Regions from separate parts of the Ammoniphilus soli genome, predicted to be linked through region 3. Evidence: riboswitches for the same ligand, from Rfam matches in the RefSeq annotation. Region 3 holds a riboswitch; each other region holds the start of a gene.

Region 1 (2,200 bases), on a different contig from region 3:
AAAAATTTCACCTTTTTTAATCTCTAGATTTACATTTTTCACCGCTTCTACTTTACGGCCATTTTGTTCATAGGTTTTATATAAATTTTTTAAAACAATCATAAGGCTAACCTCCTACTTTCTTTAACTAGCTTGCATCTCAAACCTCATAACTGATGTATTTTCAAGTAGCCGGTCCTCCACCTTAAAAAGAAGGACCCCCTGTGAGGAGGTCTTCTTTTCTTATTCAAAGCTTCTCCAATTCCACTTTGCTGCATACTGAACAGTTTACCAGGATGGGACCACAGAGCCTTGGAAATTCTCTTCTATAAACTTTTTCACTTCATCGGAATGATAGGCCTTTACAAGCTTTTCGAACTCCGGACGATCCTTGTCCTCCGCACGAACCGCAATAAGGTTTACCCAAGGAGAATCGCTCGGTTCGATAAAGATGGAGTCCTTCGTCGGGACAAAGCCATGTTCCATAGCAAAGTTTGTATTAATGGCTGCTGCCGCCAGGTCATCAAGCGCCTTAGGAAGGAATGCAGCCTCTAACTCCTTAAACTTTATGTTCTTTGGATTTTCCGCTACGTCATGGACCGTTGCCTTGACGCCAACTCCTTCTTTTAGCTTTATCCAGCCTGCTTGCTCAAGCAGCTGAAGAGCTCTGGCGCCATTCGTCGGGTCGTTCGGCAATCCTACTTCAGCTCCATCTTCCAGTTCACTTACGTCTTTAATTTTGGTCGAATAAATCCCCATTGGGAAATTTATGTTATTAGCTAGCTTCACCAAATCCAAATTATGGTCTGCTTTAAATTGTTCTAAGTAAGGCTCATGCTGGAAGCTATTTGCGTCCAATTCTCCCTCAGCCAATACTTTGTTAGGCTGAACGTAATCATTGAAGGCTACGATCTCAATTTCCAATCCATCCTTGGCTGCTACTTCCTTTACCTTCTCCATGACTTCTTCATGCGGACCGGCTGTTACTCCTATTTTCAACTTAGCCGTTTGTTCCTCGCTAGCTTGGGTTGGTTGATCTTCAGAGCTTCCGCATCCGGCAAGAAGAGATACGGCTAATATCGATGTCGCTAAGACTTTAGTCCATTTTTTCATTTACTTGACTCCCCTTCATGTTGGCATTGGCTTTAGGAGAGAGAACCCTTTTATTGTCAGTATCCGGGCCCTTGGATGATGACAAATAAAAAACCTCTTCGCAGAGAAGAGGTTTGACGTGTATGTAGTCACGGTCACTCTCTTATCTGTCAGAACTCGGCGTCCTGTTGGAATTGGCACAGCATCTTCAAGCAGAAGATCCGCTGCCGGGTTTCATAGGGCCATTCCCTCCACCTCTCTGGATAAGACAAAAAACAATTCCTAGCGGAATAACTCTCTATACTTGTTAACTTCTGCCATATCTGCTTCTCAGAAGATCAATGCATTTCCATTAATAGTCGCAGGAGATAGAGAAGATAACGTTATTGAGAATATTACGTTTTGATCTTTCTGTCAATAAAATCAGATGAAGTCTATATAATTAAAACAGTCAGAGAAAACCAAAATAAAAAAACCAAGCCAGAGAGCATCTCTGGCTTGGTTGGCAAATCGTTTGGATTTCCGCGAGCTATTCCTGATTATCAGGCATAAGGGATACCGGACGTTGGGGAAGGAATGTGGAAATCGCATGCTTGTATACTAATTGCTGCTTGCCATCACTATCAATAACAATAGTGAAGTTATCAAACGCGCGGATCAGTCCTCTTAATTGGAATCCGTTCACTAGATATATGGTAACTGGAACATTTTCCTTTCTCAAGTGGTTAAGAAACGTATCCTGAATGTTGATGGAATTTGCCATTGGGGGTTTACCTCCTCTATTTATATCTTAACAGTTATATTCGTGGTCTTACCTAATCTTTCCTGCTACAAAGGTTCGAATATTTTCGACAAGCTCTTGCCTATCCCCGGGGTTAGTCATATCCTGCCAGGTGATATCCTTCATGGATCTAAACCAAGTCAACTGGCGCTTTGCAAAATTCCGGCTGTTTTTCTTAATCAGTTCAACGGCCTCATCAAGCGATAGTGTACCTTCTAGATGCTCAACCATCTCTTTGTAGCCAATCCCTTGCATCGATTGAAGACCCTTATGATATCCTTCGTCAAGCAATCTCCTGACCTCGTCCACAAGGCCTTGTTCAACCATGATATCTACACGGCGGTTGAT
Region 2 (2,200 bases), on a different contig from region 3:
GGTCCACCGATAACAAAACGACCGGTCGGGTTAATGAAATACTTGGTTTGAGCATCCAAATATTCCGCAGGAACAATCGGCTTAATCACATGCTCTTGGACGTCTTTCTTGATTTGCTCTAACGTTGCTTCCGGATCATGCTGCGTAGAGATTACGATCGTGTCGATACGAACCGGCTTATCGCCATCGTATTCTACTGTTACCTGGGTCTTCGCATCCGGGCGAAGGTAAGTCAACGTTCCGCTCTTGCGAACTTCCGCAATGCGTCGAGCCAGCTTATGAGCTATCGAAATCGGAAGCGGCATTAACTCAGGGGTTTCGTTCGTTGCGAATCCGAACATTAATCCTTGGTCGCCCGCTCCAATCGCGTCGATTTGCTCGTCGGTCATTTGTCCTTCACGGGATTCCAACGCCACGTCTACGCCCATCGCGATGTCCGGAGACTGTTCATCAATGGAAGTTAACACCGCGCACGTATCCGCGTCAAAACCAAACTTCGCACGAGTATAACCGATCTCGCGAATCGTTTCGCGAACAATCTTCGGAATATCCACATAAGAAGATGTCGTAATTTCTCCCGCTACGAGCACAAGACCCGTGGTGACCGAAGTTTCGCATGCTACGCGAGCGTTTGGATCTTGCTCAAGAATCGCATCCAGGATGGAATCGGAGATCTGGTCGCAGATCTTATCCGGATGGCCTTCAGTTACAGATTCAGATGTGAAAAGATGACGGCCTTTTTTCAACGCCATATTCACGTACCTCCTTAGGAAAATGACAATGGTAAGATACGGCACTCATAATTCTTGCTTCCGAACACTCAAGAGGTGGTGAAAAAAATAAGACCTTCTCCATGAGGAAAAGGCCATAATTCCGCTCCTTTACCTCTTATCTTCCAGGACCTATTTGTCCTGCTGGTTAGCACCTTGCACGGTATAATCGTATCTTTCCCCATAAAGGAAAAAATATGAATCATTGCCGTGGGTTGCCGGGCATCATCGGGCCAGTCCCTCGCGCCTTCTCGGAATAAGAGTAATCCGTTCTGCATAAGAATAGCTAAGTTTTGGTAAGTTGTCAATCATTCTTAGCCTATTTTAATCAGTCAACCAGATGTTTTTTTAGGGATAACCCTTCTATTGCCGCCCACTCGCTTGGATAAATGGTCATGTACTTTGTCAAACTCACCATCTTAAACAGCTTTTCATAGTGGAAGATCAGATGATAGAATCCAACGGGATATTGTCCTGACGTCAATAGGCGAACCAACCGAATAAGAGCGGCAATTCCCGAACTATTAATATATTCCACTTCAGAAAAATTAAGTGCAACACCAATGGTTCCGCTGTCCAACCCTTGTTCCCATGGCTTGAGCCGAAGAAGGGAATCACCCGAATCTTTCGTAATGTCTCCCCGAAGATGAAGAATAAGAATCCCATTTTTAAATTCCTCAATGATTTCAAGCTCAGTAATCATGTTGTTCCTCCCGCTTCCTTACTCATCGTTTTCTCCATATAAAGCATCGTTTGCTCCTCTAAAAAGCAGAAACGATAATTATCCATTAATTTTGATATAAATAAGATCCCCCAGCCCCGTTCAGGGGAAATCACAGGGCAAGGCGTGGATTCGGAACGCATACCACAATCCGATATTACGACTTTTACCAGATTACCCTGAATCCTTATTTGCACTCTGACGTTGAAATCTGCGCATAGCTGGTTCCCGTGTTCGATGGCATTCAGGCATCCCTCGGCAACCGCACATTTTACATCCCAACAATCTTCTTGACAAAATGAAAGGGGTTGAAATAATTCTTCGAGCTTCGAAAGTACCTTTTTTTCTTCTCCTAATATACTTTTGATTTCCATAATTAGTTCATGCATGTTTTTCTTGGCCCCTGCTTTTCCATTCGATCATTAAAAGGGTAACGTCATCCTCCAATTCTTCTTTATGAACATGATCCTTTAATTTAGCCAGGATGAGTGATCCCCTATCCTTTATGGAAAACTCCTCCTGCTGCAAGCCCTCTTTCAAGCGATCAAAACCAAACATCTGCTTCTGGGCATTGCGTGCCTCGATCAGGCCATCCGTATACATGACAAGGATATTTTTTTCGCTAAAAGGAATGACCGTTTGCTCAAAATCATGGTCCCTTTCCATTCCTAAGGGAAAGGAGGCCACCTCAATATCCGCAATCCCTTGT
Region 3 (2,200 bases):
AGCGGGAAGTGGACGAACTGAAAGCCAAATGGTCGGAAGTCGAAGTGGCCAAAAGAGACCAGGCTCTGATGGATAACCTGCGTGATATGCGGGAAAAGGAAAAGAAAAAGAAGGGGCTTTGGAGCCGGGTGATGAATTTTACATTTTAAAGAGAAGGCTGTCCTGCAACGTCGGTAAGAACCGATTTTTGGGACAGCCTTTTTCGTACTGTCTGAATCTATAACTCCGTTATATTATTTGGACAGCACGAGGAAAACTTGTAGCTTTTCCCTAATTTGACATCAACCCTACGGGTCATTTCTGATAAAATTTTTATTTTATCACAAAGGGTTTACCCTTGATGTCAAGTTAGGGAATTGGCGCGAGCCAAGTTTTCTTGTTGGATCGCGTTGGGGGTGGTGGGTTGCAGTAAGTGGAGATTCGTCAATTAAACGCCCAGACCATTGATTTTATATTGGCTGTAGGTGGAAAAACGACCATTATTAGCGTTAAAACGTCCAAAAAGAGGGGGTGAAAATGAAATAGATGGAGATTTTCCAACAATAAAGACTTTTTCTAGTTTGATTTTGATTTTAAGTGGCTTTTCTCCACTAATTCAGAGGTCCTACCCAAAAAGCGAGTGGCCTAGGGATCTACGGAAACAGCCGATTTGAAAGGCGAAAAGAATTGACATCCGCTGGGATAAATGATAGTTTTACATATATTAAAGTGAATAATTACCTTATCGAGAGAGGTGGAGGGACTGGCCCTACGAAACCCAGCAACCGCATTATGTCATGCAGGTGCTAAATCCAGCAGGACAAGAGCTGTGTCCTGAAAGATAAGAAGCTGATCGTTAAACTTCTTCTTATCGGAAGAAGTTTTTTTGTGTTGTTTAAATTTGTCAGCTTACGCGCGTACATTTGGATGTTAAACTATTTTAAATAGTATCGACATGAAGGAAGTGGAGGGAGAGAGGACTATGGCTAAGATTAGCATGAAGCAGCAATTAGAAAAGAAAATCCTCATCCTGGATGGAGCAATGGGGACAATGATCCAACAGGCGAATTTAACGGAAGAAGACTTCGGAGGCGAAGCGCTGGATGGCTGTAATGAGATGCTGAATCTCACGCGTCCTGATTTGATTCGCCAGATACATGAAGAATATCTAGAGGCTGGCGCCGATATTATCGAGACCAATACGTTTGGTGCCACCAGCGTCGTTTTAGCGGAATATGACTTGCAAAATCAAGCGGTAGAGATCAACCTAGAGGCAGCGAGGCTTGCCAAAGAAGCAGTAGATAAGTATTCAACGCCGGAATGGCCCCGCTATGTAGCCGGGTCCATGGGGCCGACGACCAAAACGCTGTCGGTAACAGGTGGAGTGACCTTTGAAGAGCTGATCGAAACCTATTATGAACAGGCAAAAGCCCTGATTCAAGGGGGAGTCGACGTTCTGCTCCTAGAAACGGCCCAAGATATGCTGAATGTGAAGGCAGGCAGCATTGGAATTCGAAAAGCCTTCGATGAATTAGACACAGAGATTCCAGTGATGATCTCAGGTACAATCGAGCCAATGGGAACCACCTTGGCGGGTCAAAATATTGAAGCTTTCTATATCTCCTTAGAGCATTTAAAGCCAGTCTCTGTTGGTTTGAACTGCGCTACGGGACCTGAATTCATGCGCGACCATATTCGTACCCTTTCCGAGCTTGCGCAGTGTGCGGTAAGCTGTTATCCGAATGCCGGGCTTCCGGATGAGAATGGGCATTACCATGAATCTCCGCAAGCTCTTGCGACGAAGCTTGCCGGTTTTGCCGAAAAGGGTTGGCTCAATGTGGCAGGAGGCTGCTGCGGAACGACTCCGGAGCATATCCGAGCGATTGCTGAGCAGTTGAAGGATTATAGTCCTAGAACCGAAACTAAGCCTCACGGACATGTGGTATCAGGCATTGAGCCTGTCTATTTGGAAGCCGACAACCGGCCATTGTTTGTGGGCGAGCGGACAAACGTCATCGGCTCCAAGAAATTCCGCGATTTAATTAAGGAAGGCAAATACGAAGATGCATCCGAAATCGCCCGCGCGCAGGTGAAGAAAGGGGCCCACATCATTGACGTGTGCCTAGCGGATCCGGATCGCGATGAAGCGGAAGATATGAGCAAATTCCTAAGCTTTGTGGTCAATAAAGTGAAGGTTCCTTTGATGATTGACTCCACAGAT
Region 4 (2,200 bases), on a different contig from region 3:
CTGAAGCCTTAAGCGCTTGATCCAAATCCTCAACTAAATCTCCCGCAAGCTCAATGCCGACCGAGAAACGAAGCAAACGGTCACATACGCCTACTGCATCTCGGACTTCCTTTGGAATGTCAGCATGGGTCTGAACAGCTGGATAAGTCAAAAGACTTTCCACCCCACCGAGGCTTTCAGCAAAGGAAATGAGCTTCAAATGCTTTAGCAAGCCGGGTACGAGCCCTGGATCGTTCACCCGGAAGGAGACCATCCCGCCTTGACCAGCGTACAATACATCGGTTACTAGCGGATGTTCCTTGAGGAAGGATACGATTTGCTTAGCGTTTTCGGTATGTCTTTCCATCCGCAGGGCCAATGTTTTCATGCCTCGGATCAGCAGCCACGAATCCATAGGTGCTAATACCGCTCCAATGGAATTCTGCAGAAAATAAATCTTATCCGATAATTCCTGTCCTTTGGAGACAATGAGTCCGGCTAACACATCGTTATGTCCCCCTAAATACTTCGTGGCACTGTGGAGCGAAATATCAGCGCCTTGCAATAGAGGCTTTTGGTAATACGGAGAAAGAAAGGTATTATCGACTATCGTTAATATATTATGGTTTTTGGCGACGTTAGCGATGCTTTCGATGTCCGCCGTAATCATCATCGGATTGGTTGGGGTTTCGATAAAGACAGCTGCAGTTTCCGGAAGAATGTGCTCCTGCAGATCCTTGCCTTCTTTTAAATTGACATAGCTGAACGACAATCCATTAGGCTTCCAAATCTGCTCAAATAAGCGATATGTACCGCCGTACAAATCAAGGGAAGCCACAATATGGTCTCCAGGCTTAAATAAGCCCATAATCACGTGAATGGCTGCCATACCGGAACTCATCGCAAATCCTCGGTCTCCGCCTTCGATGTCGGCGATGGCTTCTTCCAGCACGGTTCTTGTAGGATTTTTGGTACGAATGTAATCAAAGCCGGTGCTTTGACCTAGTCCAGGATGCAAAAAAGCAGTAGAGAAAGTAACAGGAAAATTGATCGCTCCTGTTTCTTTTTCTCTTCGGTTTCCTATCTGTACTAGCTTTGTCTCTAAATCCATGGTTTGTCCTCCTCATCTCTTTTCTCATGATGTCTGAATTATTGTTTCAACAATTTTATAACTTTAAAAGAAAAGCCCCTCTCAACTAGAAAGGGGCAGATCATCTTATCATAGAACGACCGACCCTTATCTATCAAAATGAACATCATTTTGTAGGAATTAGCACCGTGCTGTAAACTTTACACTAACAGCCGGTTGCCGGGCTTCATCGGGCCAGTCCCTCCGCCTTCTCTGGATAAGAGTAATGTATGAAATTCAACTAATTACCTGAAATTATATGGGGATAATCGACTTTTGTCAATGAATTCTTAGGATTTGGGCAAGTACCGCTTTTCCACGAGCTTTCCTGTTCCCCATATTGTAGCAATGCCCAGTCCTAATGTGACCAGCTTTAGCGGCTCCCGGATCAGCTGAGGCAAATCTGCTCCGATATAGGAAAGGATAAAGACCAGCACGGCTTTTCCTAGGAGGGTGGCCCAAAAATAGGTGTGAAACGGAATGGATGACAAGCCTGCCAGCACATTGATCAAACTAGACGGGGAAAATGGAAAGCACCGCAATAGGAAAAGGACTGAGAATCCATGCTTTTCAAACCATCGCGAACTTTTTTCTAGCCCCTTATACTTATGGAACAAAGGGGCGAGCCATTTATGCCCGATCTTTCGCACTAGCCAGAAAACAAGGAGAGAGCCGAAACTCGCTCCAAGCCAAGTAAAAACAAAGCCTTTTAAAAATCCAAAAGCAACAGCGTTTCCGGTGACAATAGCAAAAAGTGGAAGAAGAGGGAAAAAAGCTTCTACTATGGGAAGGATAAAAGCAACCGCAACACCCAACCCGCGATAGGCTTGAATTACCTGATATAAGTCTTCTAGCCTAATATCCATTGATTGAACCTCACAATACAAGTTGATCTTTTTGCTGGACTATGATTTAACTAAAATATACCATAGCTAGAGACAGGAGGGAAATTAGCACCATGAGGAAATGGCTGTATTCAGCATATATGTACTTATTCTTAATTACCCTTCTAGGTATTCTTTTGCGCTGGAAAATGGTAGCACCCATTTTTCCCGGGCTTCAATTTATGCATCTTGTCCATGCCCACTCGCA

Evidence for each region. A riboswitch is a leader RNA that binds a small molecule or an ion and turns the genes downstream of it on or off. The one in region 3 is predicted to bind S-adenosylmethionine.
Region 1: linked by a shared signal. The riboswitch ahead of ABLT31_RS02555 (MetQ/NlpA family ABC transporter substrate-binding protein) and the one ahead of metH (methionine synthase) in region 3 are both predicted to bind S-adenosylmethionine.
Region 2: linked by a shared signal. The riboswitch ahead of metK (methionine adenosyltransferase) and the one ahead of metH (methionine synthase) in region 3 are both predicted to bind S-adenosylmethionine.
Region 4: linked by a shared signal. The riboswitch ahead of ABLT31_RS19760 (aminotransferase class I/II-fold pyridoxal phosphate-dependent enzyme) and the one ahead of metH (methionine synthase) in region 3 are both predicted to bind S-adenosylmethionine.

Annotation. Positions count from the first base shown of each region.
Region 1 is NZ_JBEGDL010000001.1:485,843-488,042, reverse strand. Features, by position in the region: gene ABLT31_RS02560 (methionine ABC transporter ATP-binding protein) at 1-102, opposite strand, end outside; gene ABLT31_RS02555 (MetQ/NlpA family ABC transporter substrate-binding protein) at 268-1,092, opposite strand; SAM riboswitch class I at 1,232-1,341, opposite strand; gene hfq (RNA chaperone Hfq) at 1,601-1,834, opposite strand; gene miaA (tRNA (adenosine(37)-N6)-dimethylallyltransferase MiaA) at 1,883-2,200, opposite strand, start outside.
Region 2 is NZ_JBEGDL010000034.1:35,344-37,543, reverse strand. Features, by position in the region: gene metK (methionine adenosyltransferase) at 1-746, opposite strand, end outside; SAM riboswitch class I at 886-1,033, opposite strand; gene ABLT31_RS31755 (STAS domain-containing protein) at 1,099-1,473, opposite strand; gene ABLT31_RS31750 (ATP-binding protein) at 1,470-1,880, opposite strand; gene ABLT31_RS31745 (SpoIIE family protein phosphatase) at 1,873-2,200, opposite strand, start outside.
Region 3 is NZ_JBEGDL010000004.1:97,458-99,657, reverse strand. Features, by position in the region: gene ABLT31_RS10810 (MerR family transcriptional regulator) at 1-149, shown strand, start outside; SAM riboswitch class I at 719-827, shown strand; gene metH (methionine synthase) at 962-2,200, shown strand, end outside.
Region 4 is NZ_JBEGDL010000010.1:174,124-176,323, reverse strand. Features, by position in the region: gene ABLT31_RS19760 (aminotransferase class I/II-fold pyridoxal phosphate-dependent enzyme) at 1-1,090, opposite strand, end outside; SAM riboswitch class I at 1,214-1,332, opposite strand; gene ABLT31_RS19755 (TVP38/TMEM64 family protein) at 1,399-1,974, opposite strand; gene ABLT31_RS19750 (hypothetical protein) at 2,067-2,200, shown strand, end outside.